4 regions of the Paenibacillus sp. FSL k6-2145 genome follow, and region 1 is predicted to be linked to each of the others. Evidence: predicted binding sites of a transcription regulator. Region 1 holds the regulator's gene; each other region holds the start of a gene.
What was found. The regulator Rex, encoded in region 1, represses fermentation and respiration genes when NADH is low (regulators of the CRP and FNR family bind a similar motif). The targets are predictions, from matches to a motif close to TTGTGAAATATTTCACAA.

Region 1 (3,927 bases):
GGTATATACGAATATGTGCACATTGACTCCTGCGAGAATTTTGACAGGATTATTTGTTTTTGAATGTAACTTTGAGTACATATCTGAGTATATCACATCGTATATACATTTTCGAAGGCGAAAATATGAATAAATTATTAATTTTAACTATTTAAATCAAAAATGTTTACAGACAACACAAAGAACCGGTTCAGTCGGATATCCGTCTGCCGGTTCTTTCATTTCTCTAATTCTCTAGTTATGTCACTCTATTTGTTCTAGCTGTTCGGGAGGGTGTAGACCAGGTCCACCTGTTCTCCGTTGCTAAAACGATAAAAGCGATAGTGGTTATGCGTACCGTCTTTATAATACACTTGCCACACATATATTCCATTCACAACTCCGGGCATGATTCGCTTAATCTCGCCGGCAGGAACTTCAGAACTGAAGCGATTGCGGATCTGCGCTTCGGACATGCCATTCTGCAGCAGCTCACTGTGTACAGCGTTTGCACCCTTAGCCGGTTGATTGTTTGCATCGAATTTAACCCAGACCATAACATCCTGGTTATCCTTATTTTTACCGATCAGGGTCCAGTAGATGTTGTCAGAGCCTTCTTTGTCTCCCCAGATGTACTTGCGCAATTCATCATAGGATGTAATGCCCAGTTGCTTCTGTGCTGCTTGTATGGCGAGCGCTTCTTCCTTACGTTGGTCCTGTGTGACATAGACGTAATAACGCTGAAGTCCAAACAGAATCAGAACCAGTGCAAGCAGCGAAATCCATATCCACTTCTTTTTTTTCTTCAAAAGCCGAACTTCCTTTCCCTATGATGCTCTGTCCTGCAATTAACGAGCAAGCAGACCATCAAATGCCAATTGAGACTCACGCAAAATGCGCTCTTCATCCAGCGTCAGACATTCGCCGTGTTTCACCACTTGTTTTCCATCCACCCATACGTGCTCTACATCTTTGGCAGAAGCCGAGTAGATGGTATGCGAGATCAGGTCTGTATGTGGATAGAAATGTGCCTGTTCAATGTCCAAAGCGATAAAATCAGCCTTCATGCCAACCTGGAGTGCTCCGGTATTGTTCAAGAAGATGGATTTGGCACCGTATGACGTTCCGAGGAGTAACGCTTCGCCTGCTGGCACTGCCGTCGGGTCACCAGATACACCTTTGTGGATCAATGCAGCCAGTCTCATTTCCTCGAACATATCCAGGTTGTTGTTGCTTGCCGGTCCGTCTGTTCCGAGTGACACGGTAACTCCTGCTTTCAGTAACGCAGGAACCCGCGCAACACCTGAAGCGAGTTTCAGGTTACTTCCCGGGTTATGGGATACAGCCACATCATGACGGGCCAAAATTTCAATCTCTTCGTCATTCAGATGCACCGCATGTGCAACCAGGGATGGACGGGAGAAAAAGCCCAGTTTCTCCAGATGTGCCACAGGACGCAGTCCATAATCAGCCACGTTCTGCTCCACTTCACGAAGCGTTTCAGACATATGTGTATGGAGAGGAAGGTTCAGGTCGTTCGCAACCTGCACAAGCTTCTCTATGTAGTCAGGAGGGCATGTATATGGTGCATGTGGCGAGATTACGGTTGTAATGCGACCATCTGCCTGTCCATTCCACTCACGTGCAAACGCTGCCGACTCCTCCAGCTTCCGCAGTTGCTCTTCTTCCGAGCACAGCCCGATTACACCACGTGCCAGTGCTGCTCTAACGCCTGATTGCTCCACAACTTTGGCAACTTGATCCATGTGATCGTACATGTCCAGGAAAGCTGTAGTTCCGCCTTTCAACATTTCAAGCACCGACAGGGAAGTTCCCCAATATACATCTTCTGAAGTCATTTTTGCTTCCATCGGCCACATTTTTTCCTGCAACCATACTTGCAACGCAAGATCGTCTCCGTGCCCTCTGAGCAACGACATTGCTGCATGACCATGCGTATTGATCAGACCCGGCAGGAAGAACAGTCCTTTTCCATCCACTTTGGTACAATTTTTGTCTCCATCCGGCAATGTCTCACCAATATGCACAATCTTGTCATCCTCGACAACCATGTATCCTTGAACCACGTTCCATGTTGTGCCGCCTTCATTAACGGCAAATTTGCCGTTGTGAATTACCCATCTATTTGTTGTCATCTTCCTCGTCGTCCTTTCCAGTCTCCAAGTAATAGGCCAAACTAAGCAGATCCGTTGTAAAGTCAGCATGGTGAATGCGGATATGCGGCGGTGTTTTTAGAATTGTTGGTGCAAAATTAAGGATCGCTTCAATTCCTGATTCAATAAGCTGATCCGCAACATTTTGGGCTTCCGTATCCGGAACCGTGATAATACCGATGCGGATGTTTTCCGTTTTAACCGCTTCCGTCAATTCATTCATTGGTTTTACCGTCAAACTGTTGATTTGGCTACCAATTTTCGGTCCATATGCATCAAATACAGCAACAATCTTCATGTTGTCTTTCAGATATGCGTTGTAGTTGGACAAGGCTTGACCGAGATTACCCGCGCCTACCAGAGCTACATTAATTTGCTGATCGATTTTGAGAATGTGACGAATTTTCTCAATCAAATAAGATACATCATACCCGATCCCTTTACGACCAAAATCACCGAAGTAAGCCAGGTCTTTACGAATTTGGGCCGGATTCAGATCCAGCCTCTGTCCAAGCTCTTGAGAAGAAACAGTAGCCACCTCACGCTGATGCAACTCGTTCAAATAACGCAAGTATACAGGCAGACGGCGTACCACCGCTTCCGAAATTTTATCCGATTTCATTCTTGCTCCCCCTTACCAAGGCCACGATAAAATAATAGATGAAAAGATGAGCATCCTGTATAAACTCAAAGATAAACGTGACATTTTATACAGAATGCTCCTTGTAATTTAGGTTATAAGTTCTTACGTGCAACTGCTTTAATCGGATACGGAAATATCTAATAAAGTTTAACGCCAAACGATAGTGTCATGCAATAATATAACGAACAAAACAACCATTATTTTTGTTCATTAGCAGGTTTTTCCAACCACTCGGTAATTCGTGGAACCATCTGCTCCGTGAGCATGTGTTCCATTTTGGGACCAGGTAAAGAATATAAAAAGAATTTACCATAGTACGCTTCAATCACCCGTGTATCATAAACAATAACAATTCCTCTGTCCTTCGCTGTACGCACCAACCGGCCAAATCCCTGCTTGAAACGAATGACCGCTTGCGGCACGGACAGTTTCATGAACGGATTTTTCTTCTGTTCCTGAAGCAGCTCACTCTTGGCTTCCACCAACGGATGATTCGGTGGCTGGAAAGGCAGTCGCACAATAGCGAGACAGGTTAGCGCCTCTCCCGGGATATCTACACCCTCCCAGAAGCTGCTTGTACCCAGAAGTACCGTAGCTTTGGCATCTTGGAACCTGCGAGTCAGCTTGGAGCGGCTTCCACTGTCAACGCCTTGCCCAAGCAACGAGATGTCGTTACCAGACAGTGCTTCCTTCAGCGGATCATAGACCTGTCGCAACATCTTGTATGAAGTAAACAGAACCATCATGCGTCCACGCGTGGCAATTGCCGTCTCTGCGAGTGATCGCACCAGCATATTAACAAAGTGCGCATCACCCACACTGCCCTTCACACTCGGGAAATCACGCGGAATCACCAGAAGTGCCTGATCGCGATAGTTGAAAGGTGATGGCAGCATCGAAGTTAACAACCGATTATTCTCGGAAGCTTCCTGCAAGCCAAGTTGTTCAATCATGAACTGGAATGACTTATCTACCGAAAGCGTAGCCGATGTAAGTACAACACTTTTCTTTTTATCAAAAAATAAATCCTTAAGTTGTGCACTGACATCTACAGGTACAGCATACAGCTGAAGAGATTTACTTCGGAACTGACCGCTGGCTTCCATCCAGTACACCGTTTTGGCATCATCC
Region 2 (3,927 bases), 2.1 Mb from region 1:
AATCAATACAATGAAGGGAAGAAAGGCTTAAATACAGGGAAATAACCTCTTTCGACAAAATTTATTTGCACAACCTATTGCAATGTGAAAAAGATCACATTATAATGAGTGTATAAAGTGAAATAAATCACATACACAGTTTCGAATAAGAAGTGAAATATTTCACAACCAAAATAACGTTATATTCAAACTCATTTATATATTTCGAGGAGGAACTTTTAATGAAAATCGCAGTTATCGGATGTACACACGCAGGAACCGCAGCCATCGTAAATACCGCCAAATTGTACCCGGATGCTACCATCACGGTGTATGAGCGCAATGACAATATCTCCTTCCTATCTTGTGGCATTGCGCTCTACGTAGGTGGGGTTGTGAAAGACCCTGACGGTTTGTTCTATTCTTCGCCTAATCAATTGGCAGAGCTTGGTGTTGAGACCAAGATGCTTCATGAAGTAACAGCAGTAGATGCCAAGGGCCATACCCTTCAGGCTAAAAACCTGAAAACTGGGGAAGAATTTGAAGATACGTTTGACAAACTGATCGTGACAACGGGGTCATGGCCTGTCGTTCCGAAGCTTGAAGGCATCGAGATGGATAACATTTTACTTTGCAAAAACTACAATCATTCCAACACGATTATTGAAAAAGCCAAAGATGCCAAACGTGTTACTGTTGTAGGTGCAGGATATATCGGCGTAGAGCTGGTGGAAGCTTTCCAAATGAACGGTAAGGAAGTTACCCTGATCGACAGTGTGGACCGGATTTTGAACAAATACCTGGACCCTGAATTCACGGATGCGATCGAAGATACGTTGACTGGGCGTGGCATCAAGCTGGCTCTCGGTCAAACGGTACAGAAGTTTACTGGTGAAAATGGCAAAGTGACTAAAGTGATCACGTCCAAAGGAGAGTTTGAAACCGATCTGGTTATTCTGTGCATTGGTTTCCGTCCAAATACAGAGTTGCTTAAAGGCCAAGTGGATATGCTGCCAAACGGCGCAATCGTCGTGGATAAATATATGCAAACGAGTCAAAAAGACGTCTTCGCTGCAGGTGACAGCTGTGCTATTCATTACAACCCAACAGGTAAAGCATCTTACATTCCGCTGGCAACCAACGCCGTACGGATGGGTACACTCGTAGCCCGCAACCTGGTTCGTCCTACGACACCATACATGGGCACACAAGGAACATCCGGTATCAAAATTTATGAGCAAAATATCGCAGGTACAGGAATGACGGAAATGTCTGCTGCTGACGAAGGTCTGATTGTTGAATCTGTCGTACTGGAAGACAGCTATCGTCCGGAGTTTATGCCAACGGCTGAGAAACTGTTGCTCAAAGTGGTATATGAGCAGGCTACTCGTCGGATCGTTGGAGCACAGGTGATGTCTCAGGTTGATCTGACCCAATCGATTAATACGATCTCGGTCTGCATCCAAAACAACATGACCGTAGATGAGCTGGCCTTCATCGACTTCTTCTTCCAGCCACATTACAACAAACCATGGAACTTCCTGAACACGGCTGGTCTGCAAGCACTGCCACCGGTAGAAGTAAAAGCACCAGCAATGGTGTAAGCAAGCAGAATAGATGGTTGAACAGCGAGCATGATAAACGCCATACAAAGATAAGTCATGCTTATCCGTAAATATGAGGTGTACAATAACTGCCAGGATTACGAAACAAGGCGGACGATTATAAAGGAAAAAGAAGACTGGCGAGTATATCGTCAGTCTTTTTTTTGGTTTTTTAGCTATAAAAGGCTTTACTATACTTTTGCTGACTTAACTATTTAAAGACGCTCTTAAAGCATATTTTTGAACAACATTGTGATAATTTACACAAAGTTTCACGTTGTACCAATATACAATTGAGATATGGCATTCAACACATAAACAATGAAATTAGGTCGTTTTCCCAAACGATGAACAATGAAGGAGAGGATGAATGATATGGCAGCAAAAACACCTCTTGAGGTTGCACAATATACGGCGCAAACAGGTATGAAGAAGGCTCAATATCCGGTGTCTTCTGTACTGGTGCTTAGTTTTCTGGCAGGGGCTTTTATTGCGCTGGGTTTTCTACTGGATATTCGGGTAATTGCATCTGCTCCTGCTGAGTGGGGAAGTCTGGTTAATCTGATTGGTGCAGCAGTGTTCCCGGTGGGACTAATCTTGGTACTCATCGGTGGTGGCGAGTTGCTAACGGGAAATATGATGGCAGTTCCACTCGCGACGATTGCTCGAAAGTTATCCGTAGGTAATATGTTGAAAAATCTAACCTTAGTAACGATGGGTAACTTTGTTGGAGCTTTGTTTGTCGCATACGCGTTTGGACATGTGCTTGGTCTGACCGGAGAGGGTGTATATCTGGTCAAAGTGGTGGATATGGCTGGACACAAGCTGCATGACGGATTCCTGCAGGCTTTTATCTCAGGCATCGGCTGTAACTGGCTGGTCGCGCTGGCGGTGTGGTTATCTTATGCATCGGATACGATGAGTGGCAAGGTACTGGGCATTTGGTTTCCAACGATGGCATTTGTGGCCATTGGATTTCAGCACGTTGTGGCCAATATGTTCCTCATCCCGGCGGCAATCTTCGAAGGACATTATTCGTGGGGCCAATATGTGATGAATTTCATTCCGGTATGGCTCGGGAATCTGACTGGTGGTGCTCTGTTTGTAGCTGCAGCCTATTGGGTGGTGTACCTGCGCCAAGCTGAGCCGAAAGTGAAACCGGAGGTAGCCACGTCGAACGAAGCTGTGGAGACGGAGGCCAGAGCGATGTGGAGCAAGCAGGCGTAGCGGGGCATATATACACGTATGTATACATGGGTAATGGAACATTCATGTAGAAGAGAAGACGATTCTGGTCTTGCTCGGTTCATGGCGAATATGCTGTGATGGAGCAGGTAGGGATCGTTTTTTGGTATGGGGTCCTTGTGGATTTTAACGCAAAATAAATTCGCCATGACAAGGTTCGGGGGAACGAAACCTGTTCATGGCGAATTTCGGGAGTGGTCCATGATATGGCATGAGGAGGAAGTGGGGAAACACTAGCCTAATGCCTTGTTTTTAATTTACCCCTGAATTCTGAAGTTGAATCAAATGGCAAAACATTTTTTTGAAAATATTTTGAAGCCGCTATAGCGGCGAATATGAAGCAAAAACATACTGTTCTCTTTACGCGATAACCTCGAAGAAGATATGATATAGGGATAGCTTTTAAAGAGGGGAGCCTTACGATGATCGATCAGGAGAATGGTATATTTGCGGCGGTGTGTCCGCTCGACTGTCCGGACACTTGTGGTCTGTTATTACATAAAGAGAATGGCAAAATTGTGAAGGTTGCAGGCAATCCGGATCATCCGATAACCAAGGGAGCCATTTGTAATAAAGTCAGAAATATGACTGAGCGGGTGTATCACCCCGAGCGTCTACAATATCCGATGAAACGTGTAGGAGCCAAAGGTGAAGGCAAGTTCGAACGAATCAGTTGGGATGAAGCGATTCACGAGATTACGACCAAATTCACTGCATTGTCCGAAACCTACGGCCCGGAGAGCATCCTGCCTTACAGCTTTTACGGTAACATGGGCATTCTTGGTGTAGACGGCATGGATCGACGTTTCTTCAATGCGCTAGGTGCGAGTGTGCTGGAGCAGACAATCTGTAATGCCGCTGGAAATACTGGCTGGAAATATACGATGGGCGCCAACCGGGGTACGGTGCCGGAAGATACGGAGCATGCGGATCTCATCCTGGTATGGGGCGGTAATATCGTCAGTACGAATATGCATCAGGTCGTTTTGGCGGAGAAAGCCCGTAAGAAAGGCGCCAAGATCGTCGTAATCGACGTTCATCGCAATCGTACTGCCCAATGGGGCGACTGGTTTATCCCGCTGTATCCGGGCACGGACAG
Region 3 (3,927 bases), 1.1 Mb from region 1:
AGAATGTAAGGATATTGCCCAATCCCGTAAGCGAAAAAGGCTGTGAAAAATTGCAGCATGATGCATATAAAAGCTAAACCGTAACGCCGTCCGTTATATAACAGCCACATGGCAATCATGAAAAACGCAACGGAAAGCGCCAGCAGCCACCATAAATCCATCATATTTTGAAAATGACGCTCATTGTGTTGACCCAAATATATAAATGCAGTCAGCGCGAGAATAATGGTCGGTGTGCTCCAGAACAAAGCATAGTTCCGCATCAGCTTCAATGCCGAATGGTCCTCTGCGCGAGAAGCGTAAAATGTGAGAAATGATCCGCTAATGAACAATACGGACACGATGGCTAGACCAACGATGCTCCACGATAATGGATTCGTAAACAGCGCCCAGTAATCCAGGGAAACGGTATCCCCTTGCTTCAAAATAAAGCCACCTTCTGAGAGGGTCAGTGCCACTGACAATGACGCTGGAATAAGCAACCCGGTAGCCCCGTATAAAAACAGATATACGACGTTATTTTTGGAACCATAATTCTCGAAAGCATAGAACGACCCACGAATAGCAAGTAAAATGACGGCAATACTTCCCGGAACAAGCAGCGCGGAGCCATAATAGTAAGCAGTATCCGGAAAGAATCCAACGATGCCAATATAGAAAAAGACAAAAAATACATTGGTGATCTCCCAGACCGGTGATAGATAACGGGAGATCAGACGATTAATCAGGTGATCCTGCTTTGTCAGGCGTGCATAAAAGGCGAAGAAACCTGCTCCAAAATCAATAGAAGCTACAATAAGATAGCCGTACAAGAACAGCCAGAGTACGGATATACCAATCAATTCATAACTCATCAGGCCTGATCCCCTTTCTTGGCTGATTGATCATGCTTCTGTTCCAACCATTTCTCCATCTCAAGCTCCGCAGGATTATTATTGAACAGACGTCTCAATACGAGAACACAGATGACGCCGAGCACGATGTATAGAAGCAAGAAGACGAAAAATAAAATTCTTACACTCGGTGAAGAAGTAGCAGCCTCTTCCACTCGCATATAACCTCGGATGATCCATGGCTGCCGCCCGATCTCTGCATAGAACCAGCCCATTTCAACAGCCAGAAAAGCAAGCGGTGCACTAAGTGCAACCATACGAAGCATCCACTTGTTAAACTGATTACGTTTCTTCCAAAACACAAACAGGAAGTACAGACTTGATATAGCAAGTAGAGCAAATCCAATTCCAGCCATTAGATCAAACAAATAATGCACAAGTAAGGGCGGGTGTTCATCTGGTGGAAATTCATTCAGCCCGGTAACCTCGGCGTTAAAGTCTCCAAAGGCAAGGAAACTGAGCAGTTTCGGCAAATGAAGAGCGCCTATAATTTCATGTTCTGCATTCAGCCATCCCAAAAAAATCAAATCCGCTCCGCTTTCCGTCTCGAAATGCCACTCGGCAGCTGCGAGCTTCTCCGGCTGATGCTCAGCCAAAAACTTGGCAGACACATCTCCAGCTAAAGAATTTAATAAACTGAATACCAGCACAACGGCCATCATGAGATTCAAGCCTTTTTTGTGGTAGGCCGACACTCCTTTTCTCAGCATCGCAAAGGCTGCTATTCCGGCTAACAGAGCAGCTCCTGTCAGATAAGCCGAGCTTAATACATGGAATACTTTGGAGAACGTCGCCGTATTCAACATCGCTTGCACGGGGTTCACTGCCATGAATTGACCTGCTTCCATGACAAAACCTTCAGGCTGGTTCATGAATCCGTTCACTGTTGTAATAAAAACAGCAGACATGCCTGCCCCGGCGACAATCGGAATAGTCAGCAACCAGTGGATATACGGATTTTTGAACCGATCCCACGTGTACAGATAAATGCCCAGGAATATCGCTTCAAAAAAGAATGCGAACACTTCCATAAATAGTGGCAGTGCAATGACATTCCCAGCCAGCTTCATAAAATTCGGCCATACCAAGGCCAACTGCAGTGATATCGCTGTGCCTGTCACGACACCTACCGCGACAGAAATGACAAACCCTCGTGACCACCTCTTTGCCATAAGTATGTAATGGTGATCCTTCTTCCGAATGCCGATGAACTCTGCAATAGCAATCATCAAAGGTACACCGACACCCAGCGTTGCAAAAATCACGTGGAATCCCAGCGTCAAACCAGTCACTAGCCTGCTCCATAACACCGTATCAATAGCCATTCTTTGTGTTGCCTCCTTTCAAACTCTGTTCATTTTTTTAACATTCAATATCAGCTTCGGCCAAGCTCAATGCAGAGTTGCGAAAAATTTCACAAAGTTAGGTATGACGATATCTTGCCACACCTTTATTGCGTTTACTCCTGTTGGCTCCAGCATTGGATGCCTATTAAAATCTGATATTGATGCACTTAAAGTACTAACCAAGCCTATTAATCAAAATTATTATATCTTTATTTTTACCTAATTCAATCAAAGACACGTCTTCTACCCTAAACGTTCAAGAAAGGATCAACTCTTTCTGACAACTTGGTGAAAAACAAAAAATACACCCAATGGAGCTATTGATTCATTGGGTGTAAACGTGCTATTGCACGGCAGATTCGCTATTTTACTTGCTTACTTGCTCCGGACTCTCCGCACCTGCTTCGCGATGTACGCTCATGATGATCAGTGATGCAGCTAATATCGTAAGGATGATTCCAAGCATCTGAAATCCTGTCACATTGAATGTATCCCCCATGACAATCCCAATTAATAACGACGATAAGATGGTTCCCAGGTAGCGTGATGTATTAAAAATACCCGATGCGACTCCGATCATTTCTTTGGGTGTGCTTTTGAACAGAGCTGCTTGCATGCCGACCGCGTTTAGGCCGTTACTTATTCCAAATAAAGCTAAGGCAACAATGACAATGAAGATTGGAGAAGTTTCGTTCATAATAACGATCAATATAGAGCCAAATGTCATTAAAGAAGCGGATACGATTAGAGCTGGCCGTGATCCTGATCTGTCAATCCAGCGCCCTGCGATCGGTGCAATAATGACTGAACATAACCCCAAAGCTAGCATGCTCATTCCTGTATGAACTTCATTGAGATGACGTACCTGCTTCAAAAACGTAGGAACTCCAAAAAAAAGTGCGTAAAACAGGATGTTCACCAGCATGTATTGCACATTCACCCAAGTCATCTCGGGATATGAGGCAAACGTGCGCAGAGGGATAAAAGGCGTGCCTGCTTTTAATTCATGTCGGATGAACATGACGAGTACGATTAACCCGATCCCCCCTGTCAGCAGATGCCATGTTGAAATATCTCCTGTGGAACTTACTGAAAGTAAACCGATGAGCAGAGTCACCAAAGCTACCGTAAACATCAGGATACCTGGTGCGTCAATTAACGCAAGCCATTGCCGAATGGACATGTGACCAGAGATAGACGGAGATTGCTCGTCCTTCGGGATTGTTTTCCAGGCGAACCAAAAGCTTGCCATGACAAACGGAATATTAACGAAGAATATGCTCTGCCAGTCCCACCAATGAATCAATACTCCACCAACAAAAGGTCCAACTGCAGCCGCTCCTGAAAGGAATATAGCCAAGGTGGACAAGGCGGAGGCTTGTTTTTCAGTCACGTTCATTCTGACAATCGCCATTCCAACGGCCACCATCATGCTTGTGCCAATCGATTGAACGATCCGGAATACGATGAGCCACGAAAAACTGGGAGACCACGGAGCTAGCATGGACGATACAAAAACAATAACAAGACCCATGAGGAAGATCTTCCTGCGGCCAAACAAATCACTACACTTGCCCATAACGGGTTGAGCGACAGCACTGGCAATGTAAAATGATAAAATAATCCACGAAACGGCTGTAAAATTAAGTTGATACACTTGTTGTAGCCTGGAGATTGCCACCGAAATC
Region 4 (3,927 bases), 230 kb from region 1:
CACTTCAGAACCTGTACCGGATGTTGTTGGGATCGCTACAAATTTCGCTTTTACGCCGAGACGTGGATATTTGTAGATCCGTTTGCGGATATCCATGAATTTTTGTTTCAGATCGTTGAAGTCCGTGTCCGGATATTCATAGAACAACCACATAGCTTTGGCAGCATCCATCGGTGATCCACCGCCGAGTGCGATAATGCAGTCCGGTTGGAAGCGGCGCATCATTTCGGTTCCGCGGTCTACCGTTGTTGTCGATGGATCTGGCTCAACATCGGAGAATACTTCGATCGCTACTGGCATTTGGCGTTGACGCAGATAGTGTTCTACCTTTTCAACATATCCAAGTTTCACCATCATGGCATCCGTAATAATCGCCACACGTGTGATATCAGGCATTTTGGCAAGATACTGCGTTGCCCCTTTTTCGAAGTAGACTTTGTTTGGCACTTTGAACCATTGCATATTCACGGTACGGCGAGCCACCCTTTTCACATTGATTAAGTTCACAGCGGTTACGTTTGAAGAAGTCGAGTTACGTCCGTATGATCCGCATCCCAGTGTCAATGACGGCATGTTTGTGTTGTAGATATCCCCGATGGCACCGTGTGTGGATGGCGAGTTCACAATAATCCGTCCGGTTTGCAGACGATCTGCAAATTTGCCGATCACTTCTTCATTTGTGGAGTGGATAACCGAGGAGTGACCCATGCCGCCAAAAGCAACCACTTCTGCTGCACGCTCAATACCCTCTGCTGCCGTTTTAACTTTGTAACAAGCCAGTACCGGACTTAATTTCTCAGCCGACAATGGGAATTTGGTACCTACCCCTTCAATCTCGGCCACGAGAATTTTGGTGCCTGCTGGAACTTCAATACCGCACAATTTCGCAATGCTTACCGCAGATTGACCAACAATCGCCGGGTTCACAGCACATTTCTCGGCATTAATCGCACCTGCTGTCAATTTTGCTGCTTCATCTTTGTTAACAAAGTAACAGCCATTGGCTATCATTTTTTTCTTCACTTGATCGAAGATCGGTTCTTCAATGATGACCGCTTGTTCGGAAGCACAGATCATGCCGTTATCGAAAGATTTGGACAGGATCAAATCCGTCACTGCCTGATTGATATCAGCACTTTTCTCGATAAAGCAAGGAACGTTACCCGGTCCTACGCCCAGTGCAGGTTTACCACAGCTATACGCTGCACGTACCATTCCTGATCCGCCTGTTGCCAGAATGAGAGCCACATCATTGTGATTCATCAGTTCGTTTGTACGATCCATAGAAGGATCATCAATCCACTGAATACAATCCGCTGGTGCACCATGTTTCACAGCCGCTTCCAACAGGATTTTAGCAGCTTCCCGGCTACAATTCTGTGCAGATGGGTGGAAACCAAAGATGATTGGGTTACGCGTCTTGATGGAGATCAGTGCTTTAAACATCGTTGTTGATGTTGGATTCGTAACCGGGGTAATCCCCATAATAATACCGACCGGCTCCGCAATTTTCTGGAAGCTCTCATACTCGTTATCTTCAATCACACCTACGGTTTTGTCATACTTGATGCTGTGGTATACATATTCAGTTGCAAATATATTTTTGGTGATTTTATCCTCATATACTCCGCGGCCTGTTTCTTCTACGGCCATCTTGGCGAGCATCATGTGTTTATCCAGACCCGCAAGCGCCATCGCTTGCACAATCCGGTCAATCTGCTTCTGGTCCATCTTCATGAATGCGGCGTGTGCTTTATTCGCTTTGTCGATTAACGTTTGAATATACTGACCTGCTGTCGGTTCTTTTGCTGGGGCGACTTCGTTCTTTACAGCCATCTCCCTCATCCTCCTAAAGGTTCGTATTAGTTTGTCTCTCTCGTTTACATTCACATCGTAACATGACAATAAACTTAATTATGTGATTTTTTTCACAAAGTATAACAAATTTAATTTAAGTTTTGTAGTGTCCTTCATACGACCATTTTCACTTCCTATTTAAAATATAGGGCTGTAAAATTCATCCTCTCCATTAAAAGTGAATTTTATCACAATGTTTGAAATTTCGTCATTTTTGCCCCCTTTACTTCCCCCTCAAACGGTAAGATTAGGTATATACTGAACTTAAAAATTGAACCACCGCAATTTGTACCGTCCTTCCTCCCGGCCGAGATGACCCTGATCAGGACGGCAACGGTTTGCGGCGAACCTCGGAGGCTACTGCTTACTACAGAAGGTCGTCCGATGGACATAAAGGGGAGATAGACTTATGAGAGAACTAACAACTGTACTGGAAAAGCGCGGTAATACCAACTGTTTCTCGGAAGCAAATTTCAACCATCTGCTGGTTACCATGAAAGATAGAACTTATCCGGAAGGTACACATCTGTACTGGGAAGGCGACATCTCTGACAAACTTTATTATATGAAACGGGGTCGTGCCCAGATCACCAAATCCACGGATGAAGGCAAGGAACTGATCATGTACATGTATCAATCCGGTGATATGATTGGCCAGGCTGATCCCTTCTTTGGCTCTAAACACAGCTTCTCAGCGGAAGTGCTGGAGGATAGTGAGATTGGTGTACTGGAGCATAAAGACTTGGAGATGTTAATCTGCCAGCATTGTGACTTTGCGATCGACTTTATGAAATGGATGGGCATCCACCACCGGTTGACACAGACCAAATTCCGGGATCTCATGTTATATGGCAAACCGGGTGCACTCTGCTCCACCCTCATTCGGTTGTCGAATTCGTATGGTGAGCCTCATGGGGAGCATGTCATTATTCACAAAAAAATCACCCACACGGACCTGTCCAATATGATTGGAGCCACACGTGAAAGTGTAAACCGCATGTTAAGCGATCTGCGTAAGAAAGATGCGATTGAATATGACAATGGCATGATTGTTATCAAAGATCTGAAGATGCTGCAAGGGATCTGTCACTGTGAACTTTGCCCGAACGAGATCTGTCGTATTTAATATTTGAATATGTTAATCGGATATTGCTTATATATTATAATGAAAAAAGCCCAGTTCTCTAAAAAGAGATTGGGCTTCTTGGTATACTTAGGATGCATTGGTCAATTCAAGCTTTACCGCATCACGTGGATTCAATTTCATGTCCAGACCATTTTCCATTAATTCTTTGTCATTCACCATAATGACCCACCGCTCATTCATACGAGGTGTGACATTCTCGACCGAAACGACAAATTTGTTATTCTCCGACATTCTTACAATGCCGCTGGACTTCAACACATCACGAACTGTGCACTCTTGAACGTAGACGCCGGCATATTGACGATTAAGGGTTGGCATAATGTTTCCACCGCTAACCTTGAGTAACGTTGTCTGATATGCAACGCCATCTCCCCCACTGTCAGCGGCTTTCACGTAAATGATCACTTCATCTTTGGCATGAAGTTCCATGTCCCAATCTTCCTGCTCAATATCCTTGCCATTTAATTTGACAGCCCAGCTAAGCGAAGAATCCAGAGAAACTTCACCGACGGATTGAATCCGTTTGCCATCTGCCGTAAAATCAACCAGTCCGCTATTGAGTAATGCTTTTTTGAGTGTCAATCCCTCACTAAAATCTCGCTTAATGGACTTTGTTGCATCAGGCAAAAACGTACTGCCATCTACAGCCACTGTGATCGTATTCGCTGTTTCTGTCTCCTTGACAATTGGCTGCTCAGAAGGCTGTGTCTCACTACAACCAGCCAAGATCGCCAGTAGGAGCAAACATACACCTATGTAACCGGGGATTTTCTTCATCATGTAGGTAACACCACCCTGCGTAAAATCATTCACCCTGTTGTCCATAACCTCTATTATGGCACAACTTTCGGCAAAAAAAAGTGTCAAAGCCGTTACTTTTATAGGGTGTCCCCTCCAAATAGGGCTTGTACAAGAAAGAGAGC

Region 2: NZ043_RS06900 (formate/nitrite transporter family protein) is a predicted target of Rex. The motif match lies at 1,834-1,851, and genes of this name have one in related genera.
Region 3: NZ043_RS24390 (cytochrome ubiquinol oxidase subunit I) is a predicted target of Rex. The motif match lies at 2,296-2,313, and genes of this name have one in related genera.
Region 4: adhE (bifunctional acetaldehyde-CoA/alcohol dehydrogenase) is a predicted target of Rex. The motif match lies at 1,917-1,934, and genes of this name have one in related genera.

What each region holds. Positions count from the first base shown of each region.
Region 1 covers NZ_CP150267.1:6,557,658-6,561,584, forward strand. The annotation lists gene NZ043_RS28945 (DUF5590 domain-containing protein) at 258-788, opposite strand; gene NZ043_RS28950 (amidohydrolase) at 828-2,135, opposite strand; gene NZ043_RS28955 (redox-sensing transcriptional repressor Rex) at 2,122-2,775, opposite strand; gene dinG (ATP-dependent DNA helicase DinG) at 2,994-3,927, opposite strand, start outside.
Region 2 covers NZ_CP150267.1:1,565,412-1,569,338, reverse strand. The annotation lists gene NZ043_RS06905 (FAD-dependent oxidoreductase) at 222-1,583, shown strand; gene NZ043_RS06900 (formate/nitrite transporter family protein) at 1,959-2,810, shown strand; gene NZ043_RS06895 (molybdopterin oxidoreductase family protein) at 3,251-3,927, shown strand, end outside.
Region 3 covers NZ_CP150267.1:5,504,291-5,508,217, reverse strand. The annotation lists gene NZ043_RS24395 (cytochrome d ubiquinol oxidase subunit II) at 1-854, opposite strand, end outside; gene NZ043_RS24390 (cytochrome ubiquinol oxidase subunit I) at 854-2,218, opposite strand; gene NZ043_RS24385 (MFS transporter) at 2,607-3,927, opposite strand, start outside.
Region 4 covers NZ_CP150267.1:6,790,510-6,794,436, forward strand. The annotation lists gene adhE (bifunctional acetaldehyde-CoA/alcohol dehydrogenase) at 1-1,836, opposite strand, end outside; gene NZ043_RS30090 (Crp/Fnr family transcriptional regulator) at 2,267-2,983, shown strand; gene NZ043_RS30095 (hypothetical protein) at 3,071-3,784, opposite strand.